DNA from 3 places in the Paenibacillus sp. UNC217MF genome. Region 1 is predicted to be linked to each of the others. Evidence: riboswitches for the same ligand, from Rfam matches in the RefSeq annotation. Region 1 holds a riboswitch; each other region holds the start of a gene.
What was found. Region 1 has a riboswitch for thiamine pyrophosphate ahead of BP95_RS0123310 (hypothetical protein). Riboswitches for the same ligand answer to the same signal wherever they lie in the genome.
Positions count from the first base shown of each region.

Region 2: it holds a riboswitch for thiamine pyrophosphate, as region 1 does, so the genes downstream of both, tenA (thiaminase II) here and BP95_RS0123310 (hypothetical protein) in region 1, are expected to answer to the same signal.
Region 3: it holds a riboswitch for thiamine pyrophosphate, as region 1 does, so the genes downstream of both, BP95_RS0104230 (ECF transporter S component) here and BP95_RS0123310 (hypothetical protein) in region 1, are expected to answer to the same signal.

Region 1 covers NZ_KK366028.1:370,526-375,712, reverse strand. The annotation lists gene BP95_RS0123325 (ABC transporter permease) at 1-736, opposite strand, end outside; gene BP95_RS0123320 (thiamine-binding protein) at 733-1,026, opposite strand; gene BP95_RS0123315 (ABC transporter substrate-binding protein) at 1,189-2,247, opposite strand; gene BP95_RS0123310 (hypothetical protein) at 2,217-2,417, opposite strand; TPP riboswitch at 2,613-2,726, opposite strand; gene BP95_RS0123305 (ZIP family metal transporter) at 3,063-3,797, shown strand; gene BP95_RS34655 (stalk domain-containing protein) at 3,886-4,038, opposite strand; gene BP95_RS31240 (beta-propeller fold lactonase family protein) at 3,966-5,187, opposite strand, start outside.
Region 2 covers NZ_JMLT01000017.1:79,192-84,378, forward strand. The annotation lists gene BP95_RS0110760 (histidinol phosphate phosphatase domain-containing protein) at 62-1,078, shown strand; gene BP95_RS0110765 (MerR family transcriptional regulator) at 1,167-2,093, opposite strand; TPP riboswitch at 2,294-2,396, shown strand; gene tenA (thiaminase II) at 2,525-3,226, shown strand; gene thiM (hydroxyethylthiazole kinase) at 3,223-4,068, shown strand; gene thiD (bifunctional hydroxymethylpyrimidine kinase/phosphomethylpyrimidine kinase) at 4,068-4,883, shown strand; gene thiE (thiamine phosphate synthase) at 4,880-5,187, shown strand, end outside.
Region 3 covers NZ_JMLT01000008.1:159,592-164,778, forward strand. The annotation lists gene BP95_RS0104225 (MFS transporter) at 46-1,461, shown strand; TPP riboswitch at 1,679-1,792, shown strand; gene BP95_RS0104230 (ECF transporter S component) at 1,883-2,479, shown strand; gene BP95_RS0104235 (ABC transporter ATP-binding protein) at 2,544-4,127, shown strand; gene BP95_RS0104240 (energy-coupling factor transporter transmembrane component T family protein) at 4,124-4,912, shown strand; gene BP95_RS0104245 (DMT family transporter) at 5,154-5,187, opposite strand, start outside.

The DNA of each region.
Region 1 (5,187 bases):
TGAGCAGCCGTTCCAATGCACATACGAGGCCGAACATGGCCAAGCTCAATAGAATGACAACTGCGATTGCCACGAACATGCGATCCGTGCGATAGGCTGCTTTTTGCAGTACCATGTAGTAGCCGATCCCTTTGTCCGTCCCGAGCCACTCGGAAATAATCGCACTCATCACGCTATACGTCCCTGCTATTTTCAAGCCTGAGAAGACAGATGGAAGTGCATGGGGCAGCTCCAGCTTCCAGAACAGCTGCGACCGGCTTGCGCCTGCCATACGCATATAATTCATCATCGTGCGGTCTGTCTGGGCAAGACCATCCAGGGTAGCCACGCATACGGGGAAGAAGCATACCAGCGTAATGGTGACAATCTTCGGCATGAGACCGAAGCCGAACCAGATCATAAGCAGCGGAAGCAGCGCAATCGTCGGGATATTCTGACTGACTATGACAAGCGGATAGATCGCCCGCTTCAGCCACGGCATCGGATGAAGCGCACAAGCCAGCAGCAAGCCAACAGCCGTGCCTACACAGAAGCCAATGAGCGTCAACTGAACAGAAGCCCATGTGTGCATAAGCAGACCGCCCCCATTGCTTACAGCCTCTTGTGCAATATCGAGCGGACTGGGCAGCATCCATTTCTCAATGCCTGACAACATTACTCCTGCCTGCCATATGGCGAGGAATATAATAAATGCAATGATCGGGGGGCCGATCTTCGCGATTCGACGTCCACTCATGGCCGGTACTTCACTGTCAATTCATCCATCGTAATGCCAGATGGCTTATACACAATCTTCACTTGCGACAACACATTGCTGCTTCCCATCTCAATCATGGCCTTGTTCATATCCTCAATAATACGGAAGAGTTCGCTAAGTTCGCCTTCCATCGTTGTCTCCAGTGGATTTACCTGATATTTCACACCCGATGCTTGAATGACTTCGATTGCACGATCTACATAGGGAATTACGTCTTCCCCATTTTTCGTCTTCGGAACGATCTGAATGCTTACTAAACTGTTCGCCATCTTGCTTCTCCTCCTCTTTCTCAATCCTCATGTAATGATCAACTTGTAACGGTCTTGGTGACGATTATCTCGTATCGATATCATGTAACGATATACACAGGTAACGATATACAGCAAAAGGGCGCATATGCGCCCATTGCCTATTCCTATAACCGTATAGGCTTATGAAGCTGGCAAGAAGTCATTCGTAAACGCCTTGTCTACATCAATGCTCTTATCCATTAATTTGTTCCCCACGAGCCAATTCATGTAATTTGCCCATACGTCACGCTTTTGCTCGCCCCAGCGAGGTGCATCGTCCTTATACTTCGGACTCAGCCATTTCTGGCTTGCGATAACCAGATCTTTGTTCAAATCCGGCACAGCTTTAAGCAGCAGGTTGGCTGCATCTTCTGGATTGTCAATCGCATATTGATAGCCCTTGGACGTAGCACGCATGAATGCCTTAATCAATTCAGGATCTTCCTTGATCAGCTTCTCGCTTGTCGAAAGAACCGGCGTATAATAGTCGAGTTCCTTCGCATATTGATTGACATACAGCATATCAATCGGCTCACCACGAAGCTCTGCTTCAATACCTGTCCAAGCATAAAAGATCCACGCGAAATCAATATCCTTCTTCACGGCTGTAAAGTAATCGGCATTGCCCATGTTGACGCTCTTCAGCTTGCTATAGTCGCCGCCGTCCTTTTCCATAATCGTGCGGATAATCATCTCCTCAACCGGAGAGCCCCAGCCGCCATACGTTTTGCCTTCAAAGTCCTTAGGTGACTTGATGTTCTTGTCCTTCGGCGCGGCAAAGCCTGATGTATTATGCTGAATGATCGCACCAATCGACACGATCGGAACATTTTGTTGTCGAGCCATCGTAATACTTTCCTGAACACTAACACCGAATTGCGCTTCTCCCGATGCGATCATCGCCTCTGATGCGCCAGTACTCGGCTGCAATATCTCAACATTCAGACCTTCTTCCTCATAGTAGCCCTTCTCCTTAGCGACATACAAGCCAGTATGGTTCGTATTCGGCGTCCAATCAAGCACAAGCTTAATGTCGCGTTTCTCCTTCGACTTATCCGTTCCTTGCTCCTGAGTCGTGTTCCCCTCTGCCTGGCTCCCTTGTCCTGCTTCTTGACCCTTGCCGCCGCAAGCAGCGAGCGCAAATGTCATCATGATAACGAGCGCCAGCATCAACCCTCGTGTAAAGCGTGTCCGTTGCATATGATGAATCCCCCTTCTCTTCCTTCCCTCACTAGTGGAGAGCCGATCATGAAATTAGAAAGTGCTTCGATAACGCCTGCCGCGTTCACCAGTTGGACGATCCGCTCGATCGTATATGTGTGGATGAGCAAGTTCCCGTCCCGCCGTCCTGCAACACGATTCAGATCCACAAAAAAAAGCGCCCCCTCTGGGACGCTTTGTGTGCCGTTCTACGCGTATATGCGAATGTGCATCATACGATGAATCACGTCAATAAGGTCATCCGGCATTCGTTCATCCGTACAGCAATTATGTCCATTCTGCCCAAAGCAGCGCACATTCATGCAAGCATGACGAATAATCAAGCAACCTAATTATAACAATAATGACGCGGTTCAACGTCTTTCCTACGCTGGCATTACCCAGATCAGGTGTAAGGGTCGGTATCTTAATGGGATACAATCTCAGCCGGCCAAATTCCAGCACCCCTAGCGTGCATATGCAGTTATCGAAGCTACCATATTACACGGGTAATTATAGTCCTCATCCATCAGAAAGTCCAGTGACAAACAGAAATTGCAAAGTGTCCGCTGATCATTGAGGCAATGCTTATATCTCCCATCAACTTCGTTATTCGTATGCTTTATGACAGCAGATTGCTCATATTCACTAGATTCCTGTCGAAAAAAGTTCCATGTGAAACAAGGGACAATATTCCATTTTAACCCAAATAATTACCTCATTGATTTCTTGGCGTAGAGGATGTCTGTATGATACGATCACCAAATATCAATTCAATTCGAATACCGGATTCGAGCAAGGGGATGAAGAGTAGTATGACAGAAGCGTTAATCGGCAGCACCATTTCCGCCTTATCCACAGGCATCGGGGCCATCCCGATCTTGTTCATGAGGAGCATGTCTCACCGTATGAGGGATATCCTTCTCGCCTATACAGCAGGGATCATGACAACAGCTTCAATGTTCAATCTTATCCCCGAAGCGCTTGCCAGCTCTAATGTGTTCGTGATTGCATTCGGCCTGCTGCTTGGCTGCTTCGTGCTGCTGTGGCTGGAGCATTCCCTGCCTCATATGGATTTGGAGAATCCGAATCAACGAATTCGCATCAATATCGAACAGAAATCATTCCTTATCATTGCGGCCATCACCCTTCATAATTTGCCGGAAGGCTTGTCTGTCGGCGTCAGTTATGCGAGCAGCAATGATACACTTGGGCCGTTAATCGCGTTTTCCATTGGATTGCAGAATGCACCAGAGGGCTTCCTCGTCGCCTTATTCCTCGTCAATCAGAACATCAATCGCTGGAAAGCGCTTGGCATCGCTACCTTAACAGGCGTCGTTGAGATTGTCACCAGCATGCTCGGATACACACTTAGCTCTTATGTGAGCAATCTGGTTCCATATGGGCTGTCCTTTGCAGCAGGGGCAATGATGTTCATTGTGTATAAAGAACTGATTCCTGAAAGTCATGGAGACGGACATCAGCGGTCGGCCACCGTCTCCTTCATTCTTGGCCTTATTACGATGATTGGATTGACAGACTGGTTCTAAACAATGATGCTTCAATCGTTTAATAGAACATGTTCATCAATCAAGCTCATGCAAGGGCTACCAATGGACTAGGCAGCGTTTTATATCATTACTTAACCGGCGTAATATTTGCTGTTCTGCTTGGATTATCCCACTTTACGCTGGCTCCCATGACTTTCGAAATAAAGCTTAACGGAACAAAGGTGCGTTCCCCGTTTTTTTCAACCGGACCATCGAGTTGGATCTGTTGATCACCTGCCAACGCGGTTTTACCTCCCACGTTAACTTGTTCCATTCCACTGTTGCACCCAAACCCTCTGAAACGAAACGTACAGGAACATAAATGATGTCGGCTTTGGATTTATAATAAGGATACTCTTCACTTTGAATCGGATTACCTTTAACATTGACCTTGACATCATAATAAATGTCATCTTTATCGCTTACAGTATCGAGAATCATACCAGCCTTCACATCCACTCGAGAAATAGAGAGATCGCGATTAAGGACAAAAGCAAAGTTTCCATCCTTGCTGAAGCTGATCGCTTGCCGGGGCTCTGAAAATCCTTTAATGATCCCGATGCTGCTGTTGTCGGAGGTGCTGATTATATTAATGGAGTTATCCAGCTTGTTGCTGGCAAAAAGGATCTTTCCATCAGGAGAAAGGGATGCGCCGTAAGGATCGCGCCCAACCTTTACCTCGCCAATGATTTTGCCTTGTGAGATGTCCACTATGGCAATACTATTACGCCCGCTGTTTGCCGCATACATGGTAGAGCCATCGGCGGATATTGAAATCGCTCGAATCTTCGAGAATCCGTGGATCTCATGGACGATTGCATTGGTTTTGACATCCACAACCGATACCTTGTCTCCCTTGAAGTTAGTAACAAACACATAACGACCGTCGGGAGATACTTTTATCCCTTGACGAGGTTGGGAGAATCCCGGAATGACAGCGGTCGTCTTATGCTGCCCGATATCAACAACCGTTACTGTACTTTTGGCTTCATTGTTGACATACATGGTATTTCCGTCCGCGGTGACATCAGTTCCAAATGCGCCTTGACCCACTGCAACCTCATCCTTCAATGCCAGGTCTTCCGTGTTGTAAAATCGCAGGGTGCCCAGTGTGCTATCCGAAACGACAAACTGCAAACCGCCGTTAATGAACATAATGTTTCTTGGTGTGACAAAGCCGCGGATCTCTTTACGCAAAGTTCCTTTGGCAAGATCATAGACTCGAATCCATGGCTGACGACTATCCGAGACAACCGCAGTTTGCTCGTCGGGACTTACGGCCAGTGAGTTATTGATAATCTCGCCGTCAAAGGGGCGGATTGCCGCAATGGTGTTGTTTCCTGAAGCCGAGATCGAAGCCAAATTGTTATCAGCAGCCAAAATAATGGCC
Region 2 (5,187 bases), on a different contig from region 1:
TAACACATCACTTCATACATCACGAATGAGCCACTATGACATAGGATGGGATGCGATCATTATGCTGTATTATGTAGACTACCATATGCATTTGGAGGAAGGCCCCTATTCGTTCCGCTGGCTTGATCGTACGAATCAAGCATTCGACCACTTCCATCCACTTGCTGAACCACGCCATTCCCGTGCATGGCTCGAAGCGAGTTATGCGCGTATGCATACAAGACTGCAGCGAGGAGCTTATGACGAATCATGGCTCGATCTCTATTTGCAAGAAGCGCTGCGCAAAGGACTGCGGGAGGTCGGAATCGTAGATCATCTCTATCGGTTTCTAGAGACGCTCCCCTACTTCGAACGTCACCTCGATATCGGAGACTCCCCGCTAGGCCGCCTTCAGCATACATGGCTGCATCAAGTATGCACCGAGCGGATTGAGGATTTCGCAGCTGCCATTCAGACCGCAAAGCCCAGATGGGCCGAGCAGGGAGTCGAGCTACGTCTTGGATTAGAAGCGGATTATTTTGCAGGTGGAGAGAAGGAGTTGGAATCTTTCATTGCGATGGCGGATTGGGACTATGTGATCGGGTCGATTCACTATGTGGATGGATGGGGATTCGATAATCCCGAGACTCAGTTCCGCTTCGATCAGGTTGATCTGCGTGAACTGTACGGGCACTTTTTCGATGATGTCGAACGAATGATTAACAGCGGTCTGTTCGATATTGCCGCCCATTTGGACAATTTGAAAGTATTTAATTATCGCCCAGCTGAGGAGCTGCATCTCCCGTACTACGAGCGAATCGCACAAGCATTAAAACGGACAAATACAGCTACAGAGGTAAATGCAGGACTGTTCTACCGCTACCCGGTCAAGGAGATGTGTCCGAGTTCCTCCTTTATCGATGTTCTGCTTCGACATGATGTCCCCTTTACCCTGTCATCGGATTCTCACTTTCCAGACGACGTCGGCAAATACGTGGCGGACAATACCCTTATGCTTCAGCAGCGCGGTCTAGCCGAAATTGCCACATTCCATCAACGCAAACGCATCATGCGACCGCTCGCAACTTCGACTTCTTAATAAAGAAAACGCAAAGCGAGCTGCCCTCTCTCCTATCCCATGAAAAGCAATTCCCGGCGCAACGACTGCACCGGGGATTTCATGTATATTATTTTATTTTCTTTCGAACCGGTTCGAATAGCTGCAGCCAATAAGCGTTGCTGCTTCCTGCCGGGCTGTCATTTCGTATATGCTCCTCCAAGCAGAATCTTGCCTCCGAATCAGGCTCGTAGTCTGGATGCTCGTTCAATTTCTCCATCAATAATTGCCACGATCCCGTAATATCATCTGTACTCTCCATCATGGCATACACCCCGCCGGAGAACCTAGCCTCCGCCAAATGACTTGGTATATCGATATTTTCTGGAATGGAGGCATATGCACAATAACCGTAAACGTTCGATTCAACGTCAGGGAGTGGTTCTTCATTTTTTCCAAATAGCCGTGCCGTTCCTTGCAGTTCAGCTTGCACGAGCCAGTCCGCTAATGATTCGATCGCTTCTTCTTCTGGTGATGCGCTTACGACAACATGGCAAGCCATTCTCATTGGTGGAAGGGTTACGAATTTGATCGATGCTGGAGAATAACTCCACTGATTACTCATCGGCATTGTCACCTCATGTTTCATATTTGAATGTAGGAACGGTTCATGACATAATTGCAGCAGCAATTGAGCCGTAATCGGTTCATTGAGGTACTTGTGCAACTGCTCCAACCATTTCTTCAATGTTAGTTCCTTCGATATGCACTCATTCTTGTGCTCAATCATCTCGTGTGCATACTGAGTCATTACCTGATGTGCGGTTCGGAACGTCATATCCGCCAGCACCACTTTAATCTCTTTAATCCCAATATCAAACCCTCTTAACAAAGCAGTTATACGGATTGCAAGCACAGTCTGTTCATCATACATCCTCCAGCCAGAACTGGTATCGCGCTGACTTGCAAACAACCCCTGCGACTCCCAGTGGCGCAGGGTACGGCTCGTCACACCGATTTCCTGCGATAATTTATCGATTCCTATCATGTTGCCCATCACTATCATCAACCTCTGTCACTTGACGTATCATAAGGCGCCTTATGAGGTTATTGTATCAGTTGTCGCAGCGTCAATTACAATACGAAACTTCGCTCCAAGCACTAACAAATTATCGTTTTGACCGAATGGTTGAGAAAACTAACGTTTTACAATTATCTCCATCAATGCTAAAGTAGTTCGTAAGATGAATATGACGTGAAATCCACTAGGGGAGCCGCATAGGCGGCTGAGACAAGAATTCTTGGACCCTTTGAACCTGATCCGGGTAATACCGGCGGAGGGAAGTGGAGCCGGCCTCATGGTCTTTTTGTATGGACATGATGAAGCCGCTCCATTTCGGGGCGGCTTTTTTTGGCTGCCGCGAAGTGCTCCTTGACCAGATTTCAGCATGCATTCATCATCTATCCAATCATTCGGAGGTGCTGTTCATGCTTACATTTACGGAGGAACTGAGACACGAAGCAGAGCCGATATACGATGCCATTATGGATCATCCATTCGTTCGGGGAATTGCTGAAGGTACTGTCAAGAAAGAACAGTTGATTCACTACGTAAAGCAGGATTTTGAATATTTGAATGCCTTTATTCGGATTTACGGCATTGCGATTTCCAAATGTAACAGCCGAGAGACAATGGCTCTTTTCAACGAGCAAATCTCGTTTGTGCTGAATAGCGAGATACACCCCCATCATAATTTTTGTAACGTGGCAGGCGTAACGTTCGAAGAACTGCAAGGCTACCCGCTCGCCCCTTCTGCGAGCCATTATGTGTCCCATATGCTTACCGTGGCCCACGAAGGAACCCTAGAAGATATTATTGCGGCTTTGCTGCCGTGCCCATGGACATATACGGAGATCGGACAACGTCTGCTAAAAGAAGTGAATCCAGATGAGACCCATCCGTTCTATGAGTGGATTCATTTCTATGGAGACCTCGGCGGCGGAGTTACGGACAAAATGCGCCGAATGCTGGATGAATGGGCAGAATCGCTGTCGCAAGCACGCAAGCAGCAGCTGAAGAAGCATTTTCTGACTAGCTGCCAGCTGGAATATATGTTTTGGGACATGGCTTATCAAGTAGAAGACTGGCCGGTACGCTTGGCGGAGAAGACAGAGGTGAAACAAGGATGATCGATATGCAGTTCTTCCCCCAACGTATTAAGGAACGGCGCCCCCTCATCCACAATATGACGAATATCGTCGTCGCCAACTTTACCGCTAACGGTCTGCTAGCCATTGGCGCCTCCCCTGTGATGGCTTCAGCCAAAGAAGAGGTAGCAGACATGGCCAAGGCAGCAGATGCGCTCGTATTGAACCTCGGCACGCTCGATACAGACATGATAGAAGCTATGCTAATCGCAGGGCGGTCGGCGAATGTACATGGCATTCCGGTTATTCTCGATCCAGTAGGCGCAGGCGCAACGCCGTATCGGACGAAGGTGTCCGTGAAGATGCTCAAGGAATTGCGTGTCTCGATCGTGCGCGGCAATGCCGCGGAAATTGCTCAGCTGATGGGTGAAGCTGGCGAGATCAAGGGCGTGGATTGCATGGAGTCTGAAAGCTCCCTTCGTTCCCCTGAGGAGTTGTTCGATCTTGCTGCACGGGCAGCTGACCGTTTCGGCACCATCGTTGCCATTTCGGGCAAAGAGGATGTCATTACAGACGGCACAACCGGCTACGTTATTGCGGGCGGTCATCCGATATTAACGAGCATAACGGGAAGCGGGTGCCTGCTGACATCGGTCATCGGCGCATTTGCTGCGGTAGAATCTGATTTATTGCTGGCAGGAGCCGCAGCGATGTCTTATTATGGGGGCGCAGCAGCCCATGCCTATCGAACAGCGGGCCACCGAGGTCCTGGCAGCTTCCAAACTGCATTTCTTGATGCCTTGGCTGAGATCGACCTATTCGATACGGCGGCATCAACAATCACCCCTCGCCAAGCCTCCGCTAGAAGAAAGGTATGGCTATGATGGTCGCACGAGCATTGACGATTGCCGGTTCCGATAGCGGTGGCGGCGCCGGCATTCAAGCCGACATCAAGACCTTCCAAGAGCTGAACGTATTCGGCATGTCAGCGATTACGGCTGTGACGGTACAGAACACGCTTGGTGTTCACGGCGTATACCCGCTATCTCATGAAGCCGTTGCTGAACAGATAAATGCCGTCGTAGAAGATATTGGGGTTGATGCTGTCAAAACAGGGATGCTGTTCAGCGCAGGCATTATTGAGACAGTAGCGAATCGCCTTGAAGCATTCGGTTTGAACAACGTTGTCGTCGACCCAGTCACGATAGCCAAGGGAGGCGCAGAGCTGCTGCAGCAAGATGCCATAGAGGCGATGAAGAATCGCCTGCTGCCGCTTGCGCTGATTGTCACGCCGAACATCCCAGAAGCAGAAGCGCTTGCAGGAATGAAGATTGTCACCCTGCAAGATCGGTGCAAGGCTGCGATAAGAATTGCTGATTACGGCGCCAAAATGGTCATCATCAAGGGAGGCCACGACATGACGACCGAGCTGGCTGTTGACCTGTTCTATGACGGAGCCCACTTCACACTGCTGGAAGACCGCAGAATCATGACCAAGCATACTCATGGCACGGGCTGCACTTACTCGGCAGCGATTACGGCAGAACTTGCGAAGGGCACTGCTCCCAATGAAGCGGTTCGTACTGCGCGGCATTATATTCAGGCAGCAATTGAGGAGACGCTCGGGCTTGGCGGCGGCAACGGCCCAACCAACCATTGGGCATATCGGCAGCGGCAGATGCAAGAGGTGGTCAGATGATAAGTATAGATAGTCGCATTGGAGATGCCCGCATGCGTTCCTATTTGCGGCTGTACCTTGTGCTCGGCAGCGCCAATTGCAGGGCAGACCCTGGATCGATTGTCGAGGAAGCCATTCGCGGAGGGGCTACGATGATACAGTTTCGGGAAAAGGGCGCAAACGCGCTGAAGACAGCAGCTAAGAAAGAACTCGCAATGCGCATTCAGTCGGTGTGCAGAAGACACGGCATTCCCTTCCTCGTGAACGATGATGTAGAGCTGGCGCTTGCCTTGAATGCGGACGGGGTTCATGTCGGCCAGAACGA
Region 3 (5,187 bases), on a different contig from region 1:
AATTCCCCTTTAGCAAGAGAAAGGGGATTCCTATTCGTGGAACAAATGAACAATGACAACCGCATCGAGGCGGCAGAACAAGAACAACCCGTATATGCCTTTCCCAATGTGAAGAAATCGATCGCGTGGTTAAGCTTTTTAGCATTTTTCAGTGTGTTGAATGAGACTGTGTTCAACGTATCCTTGCCCGACATCGCACACGATTTCAGTATCACTCCGGCCATTGCGAATTGGATCAACACATGCTTCATGATTACCTTCGCGCTCGGTTCCATCATTTATGGCACCCTGTCATCCCAATACGGCATTAAGAAGCCGCTGCTCATCGGTGTGCTCATCTATGGTAGTGGCTCGTTGCTCGGTTTCTTCGCCCATGACTACTTGTCGGCTGTATTGGCAGCCAGATTGATACAAGGTGCCGGGGCTTCGGCTGTGCCCGGACTCATCATGGTTATGGTCACTCGCTACGTTGGAGAACAGCATCGAGGCAAGGCGTTTGGCATGATTGGCTCTATGGTAGCGCTTGGTGAAGGGATTGGCCCAGCTGTAGGCGGTGTACTGGCAGATTATGTGCATTGGTCCTACCTGTTTGTCATTCCGGTAATGACAATAGTCAGTCTCCCCTTCTTCTTGACCGCACTGCCGCAGGAGCCTTCTCGCAATGGGAGAACAGATATCATCGGCATTGCCTTCTTGTCAGCAGGCATTATTCTATTTACCTTGTTTACTACGACATATGTCTGGTTCTATCTGGTCTGCAGTATGATTCTCGTTCTTGGGTTTGCTTTGCATATCCGCCGTATTCGCGAACCGTTTATTGCTCCGTCCCTGTTCGCTAATCGCCCATATGTACTTGGCACGCTTGCTGGTTCCATTTTGCTAGGAACGGTAGCTGGATTTATTTCCATGGTTCCTTACTTCATGCGGGATGTACATCAACTTTCGACCGCTGTTATCGGCAGCGCGATCATTTTCCCAGGGTCACTCAGCGTTATTCTGTTCGGCATACTCGGTGGAACTCTCGTTGATAAGAGAGGAACTTCATTTGTATTTGTCGCTGGAATAGGTCTTGTCACATTCAGTTTCGTCACGCTCCTTGCGTGGGGGAATGATTCTCCATGGCTGATGACGTTCGCCCTCGTGCTCGTGTTCGGAGGGTTGTCATTCATCAAGACAGTTATATCTGCATCCGTTGCAGAATCGCTAGCACCTGACCAAGCAGGAGAAGGAATGAGCATGCTCAGCTTTGCATGCTTTATGGCTGAAGGCATCGGCATCGCTGTAGTCGGCGGTCTGCTTACACATAGTTGGCTGTTGACTTCACTGACACCTACCGTTGCCAAGGAAGCTTCATTTGCCTTATACAGTGGCCTGATTATTCTGCTCATAGCAGTTCTTGCATGCGGAGGGATCGTATACAGCTTGTCATTGAGACGACATTCTACAACTTCACACGATTAACAATTCATGAGGATCAGGACTTCTTCCTGATCCTCATTTTGTTCTATTCTCTCTTCAAATCTCCTAACACGCTCCTTATCTCCTTATTCCTCTCTTCGATGTTGTCTAGCGAACGATTACAATCATTGGCTTCTATCCCTATCCTATTTTTATGTTTTTTGTAAACATTTCGTTGTCAACCTATCATGAATATTGTATGATATGAGCAATTGCATAGTCATACAAATTCGGGGGCTTGAGGAATCAGGCTGAGATTGTAGATGAGTATACCGCTACTGACCGTTAATCTGATCTGGATAATGCCAGCGTAGAGAATCTGTATTTGTCGTGTGATCATGCTCTGCTGTGATCTAGGACTCTTCTACCGTCTGGTTGCCAGACGGTTTTTTTGTATGCTAGCTATACAACAAAGGAGAGGGTTATGTTGCCAGAACAACAGAGAAGCAACAAATTAAAGTTTACGGATATTCTCATTACCGTGATGATCGGGGTCGTATTTGGTGTGATCTTCAAAATGTGGGAGAGCGTCTACAGTCTCGCAAAGCCGTTGTTCCCACAAGCAGGACAATTAACATATGGCATGTGGTTTATGGCTGGCCCATTCGCGTACCTAGTCATTCGCAAGCCCGGCGTCTGCTTCCTTGCAAGTCTTGCTGCCGCTAATTTATCGGCTATTCTTGGCTCTGCTTGGGGACTAGAGACGATTGTGTATGGCTGTGTACAAGGTCTGGCGGCAGAATTGGCATTCGCCTTGACTGGATACCGCAAGCACAGCATCGTCATCGCAGGCATCGCTGGCATTCTGTCCGCAGTCGGCTCATTCATTATCGATCTCGGTTACGGATATGCAGATTACGAGACATGGGTGCTCGTCTTGAAGTACGGACTTCGTGTCATTAGTGCGTTCATCTTCGCTGGCGTATTTGCCGGCTTGCTCGTTCGTGCATTGGAAGTGACAGGGGTAACCAAATCCATACGTCCTGTGTCCAAAGAAGATTACGCGGTACTTAATCAATAGCACGCATAATATGAATAGATAGAATTTGTGCGTACGCCACAAATTCGGAATAAGGTGGTTACACATGCAACAGGAATCTCATGCGAATTCGTCTGCATTTGTTGACCGCTTGCGCCTAACATTTCCAGGAGAGGATTCCTTGCTGTTCAAGGACCTCTCCTTCCACATTTCTACCGGTGAGAAGGTACTGCTCCTCGGGCCAAGCGGTTGCGGCAAATCAACATTGCTGCATGTATTAAGCGGAATTATGCCCCACTCTATCGAAGTGCCGATGAAATACGATCAGATTAAGCTTCCTTCAAGCTGGGGCTTCGTATTCCAAGATCCGGACAGCCAGTTCTGCATGCCATATGTAGATGAAGAGCTCGCCTTTGTACTGGAAAATCTCTCGATCCCCTATGATCAAATGCCAGCATGCATGACAGGCATACTTGAAAGAGTGGGATTGCAGTTCAACAATCTGCATACAGAAATCCATACGCTATCCCAAGGAATGAAGCAGCGGCTCGCGCTTGCGTCCGTCCTGCTGCTAGAACCAGAGGTGTTGTTCCTCGATGAGCCTACAGCGCTTCTTGATCCAGAAGGAACGAAGCAAGTCTGGGACACCGTGAAACAAGCTGCCGATTCCTCCACCATTCTAATCGTGGAGCACAAAATCGAGCATGTTATCGACATTATCAATCGTGTGGTGCTATTCGACAGCACTGGACAAATCATTGCGGACGACGAGCCGAAAAATGTATTTCTACATCATAAAGATAAGCTCATTGAATATGGTATTTGGTATCCCGGTGTATGGCAGGACTACAGTTATTCAGAAGCCTACCAAGCCATAACGCAGCAACGAACGGCGAACGGATATCAACAGCCTCATTGCAAGCAGGACGGCGGGCTCACCTACACGCGTCTGCAAGCCGTGCAGCCACTGCTCTCTTTGCGTGATTTTAGCGGATACTATGAAGAAATTCGTCGCATATCCGTCCCGAGCGTAGATATTTATCCGGGGGAATGGATTACGATTATCGGAGAGAACGGCGCTGGCAAGAGCACACTATTGTTGTCTCTTATGCAAATTCTGCGTACTACAGGCATGTATCTTATTGAGGGTCAAGAGCTGCCAGCACAGGCTCGCAAGCGATGGTTCCCACGATTCAGAAATACGGGAAAGCAGCCTCCAGCCGAACTCGCCTTCGTATTTCAGAATCCTGAGATGCAGTTTCTAACGGATTCGATCTATGATGAGCTTGCTTATGAACCTAGGCAGAACAACTGGGATGAATCGGACATTGCACATAGAGTGGAACAAGTCATGGAATCATTCGATCTGAATATCGGACGGGATCGGCATCCGTATCATTTGTCACTTGGTCAGAAACGCAGATTAAGTGTCGCCACAGCGATGATGCGTAAGCGTCCAATCCTGCTCCTGGATGAGCCAACCTTCGGGCAAGACGCTAAAAATACATTTGCTGTATTGGAAAAGTTGAACCGGCTTCGGACAGAAGGAACCGCCATAGTCATGGTGACACATGACATGAATATCGTGGATCGTTTTGCAGATCGGATATGGCATGTTGACAAAGGCCAACTGATCGAAGTAGAAGCTTCCCCACGTGGACAGACAATGCGGGAGGTGCAGATGAAATGAAGCTGCTCGCTCCCAAATCTGAAACATGGCTTCATCAGGTTAACCCTGCGCTCAAGCTTCTCGTCTTTCTCGCCTTGCTCATTATTGCGCTGCTAACCCGAGAGCTTGATTTTGCATGTTATCAGCTAATCTTCTACACACTGCTGTTGTTTCTATGCAGCGGCCACTCTACGAAGAAGCTGCTGTTCGTGACAACACCGTTCCTTCTCCTGTTCGTCTCGACAGCATCCACGATGATCTTGTTCGGCAAGGGGGAGCATGAATGGTGGTCATGGGGAATAATCCGCATCACCGAGGAGAGCTTCTACCGCGGACTTGTCATCGGAGTGAAAACACTCTGCTTCGGCATGCTTGGCATCACATTCGCCTTCACGACGAAGCCAATATTGTTATTCTATGCGCTGATGCAGCAATTCCGGCTTCCGCCGCAATATGCGTATAGCTTCATCGCCTCCTTGCGGCTGCTCCCTGCGATCTGGGAGGATTACCGAGTTCGCACGCATGCCCTGCAAATCCGCGGCGTTCAATACAGCAAGGGATTAAAAGGGATATATGAGCGTCTACGCATGTACGCCCTGCCACTGCTCGCACAGAGCATTCGCCGTGCGCAGCGAGTCGCTGTCGCAATGGAGGCGAAGCGGTTCCAGATGGGCCAATCACGTACCTACTATTATATTACACGCTGCCATCGGCGCGATGTATGGTTCACTCTGCTTATGGCTGGATTAATTACGCTCGCCTATATGGCCGCACTGCACTTCCCGTTCACCGGCCCGACCGTCTAATTGGCTTCAGATACAATCTGATAGGTAATTTAATTTTTATCATCAAAGAAACTCTCCCAGATCTAATAAGGAGAGTTTCTTCTCTTTCTTCTCTTTCTTCTCTTTCTTCTCTAGCAGGGAGATAAGATTCTCCAATAGTCTTGTTGAACGCTGTCCAAGCTGGCTGATCGCAATCCTTCAGAGTGTTGCATATTCATTATCTACCTTCGATTTACGGTATATGACCACGTCTCATCTTCTATCACTTCACCGATTGACCGATGATTGATGTTCTA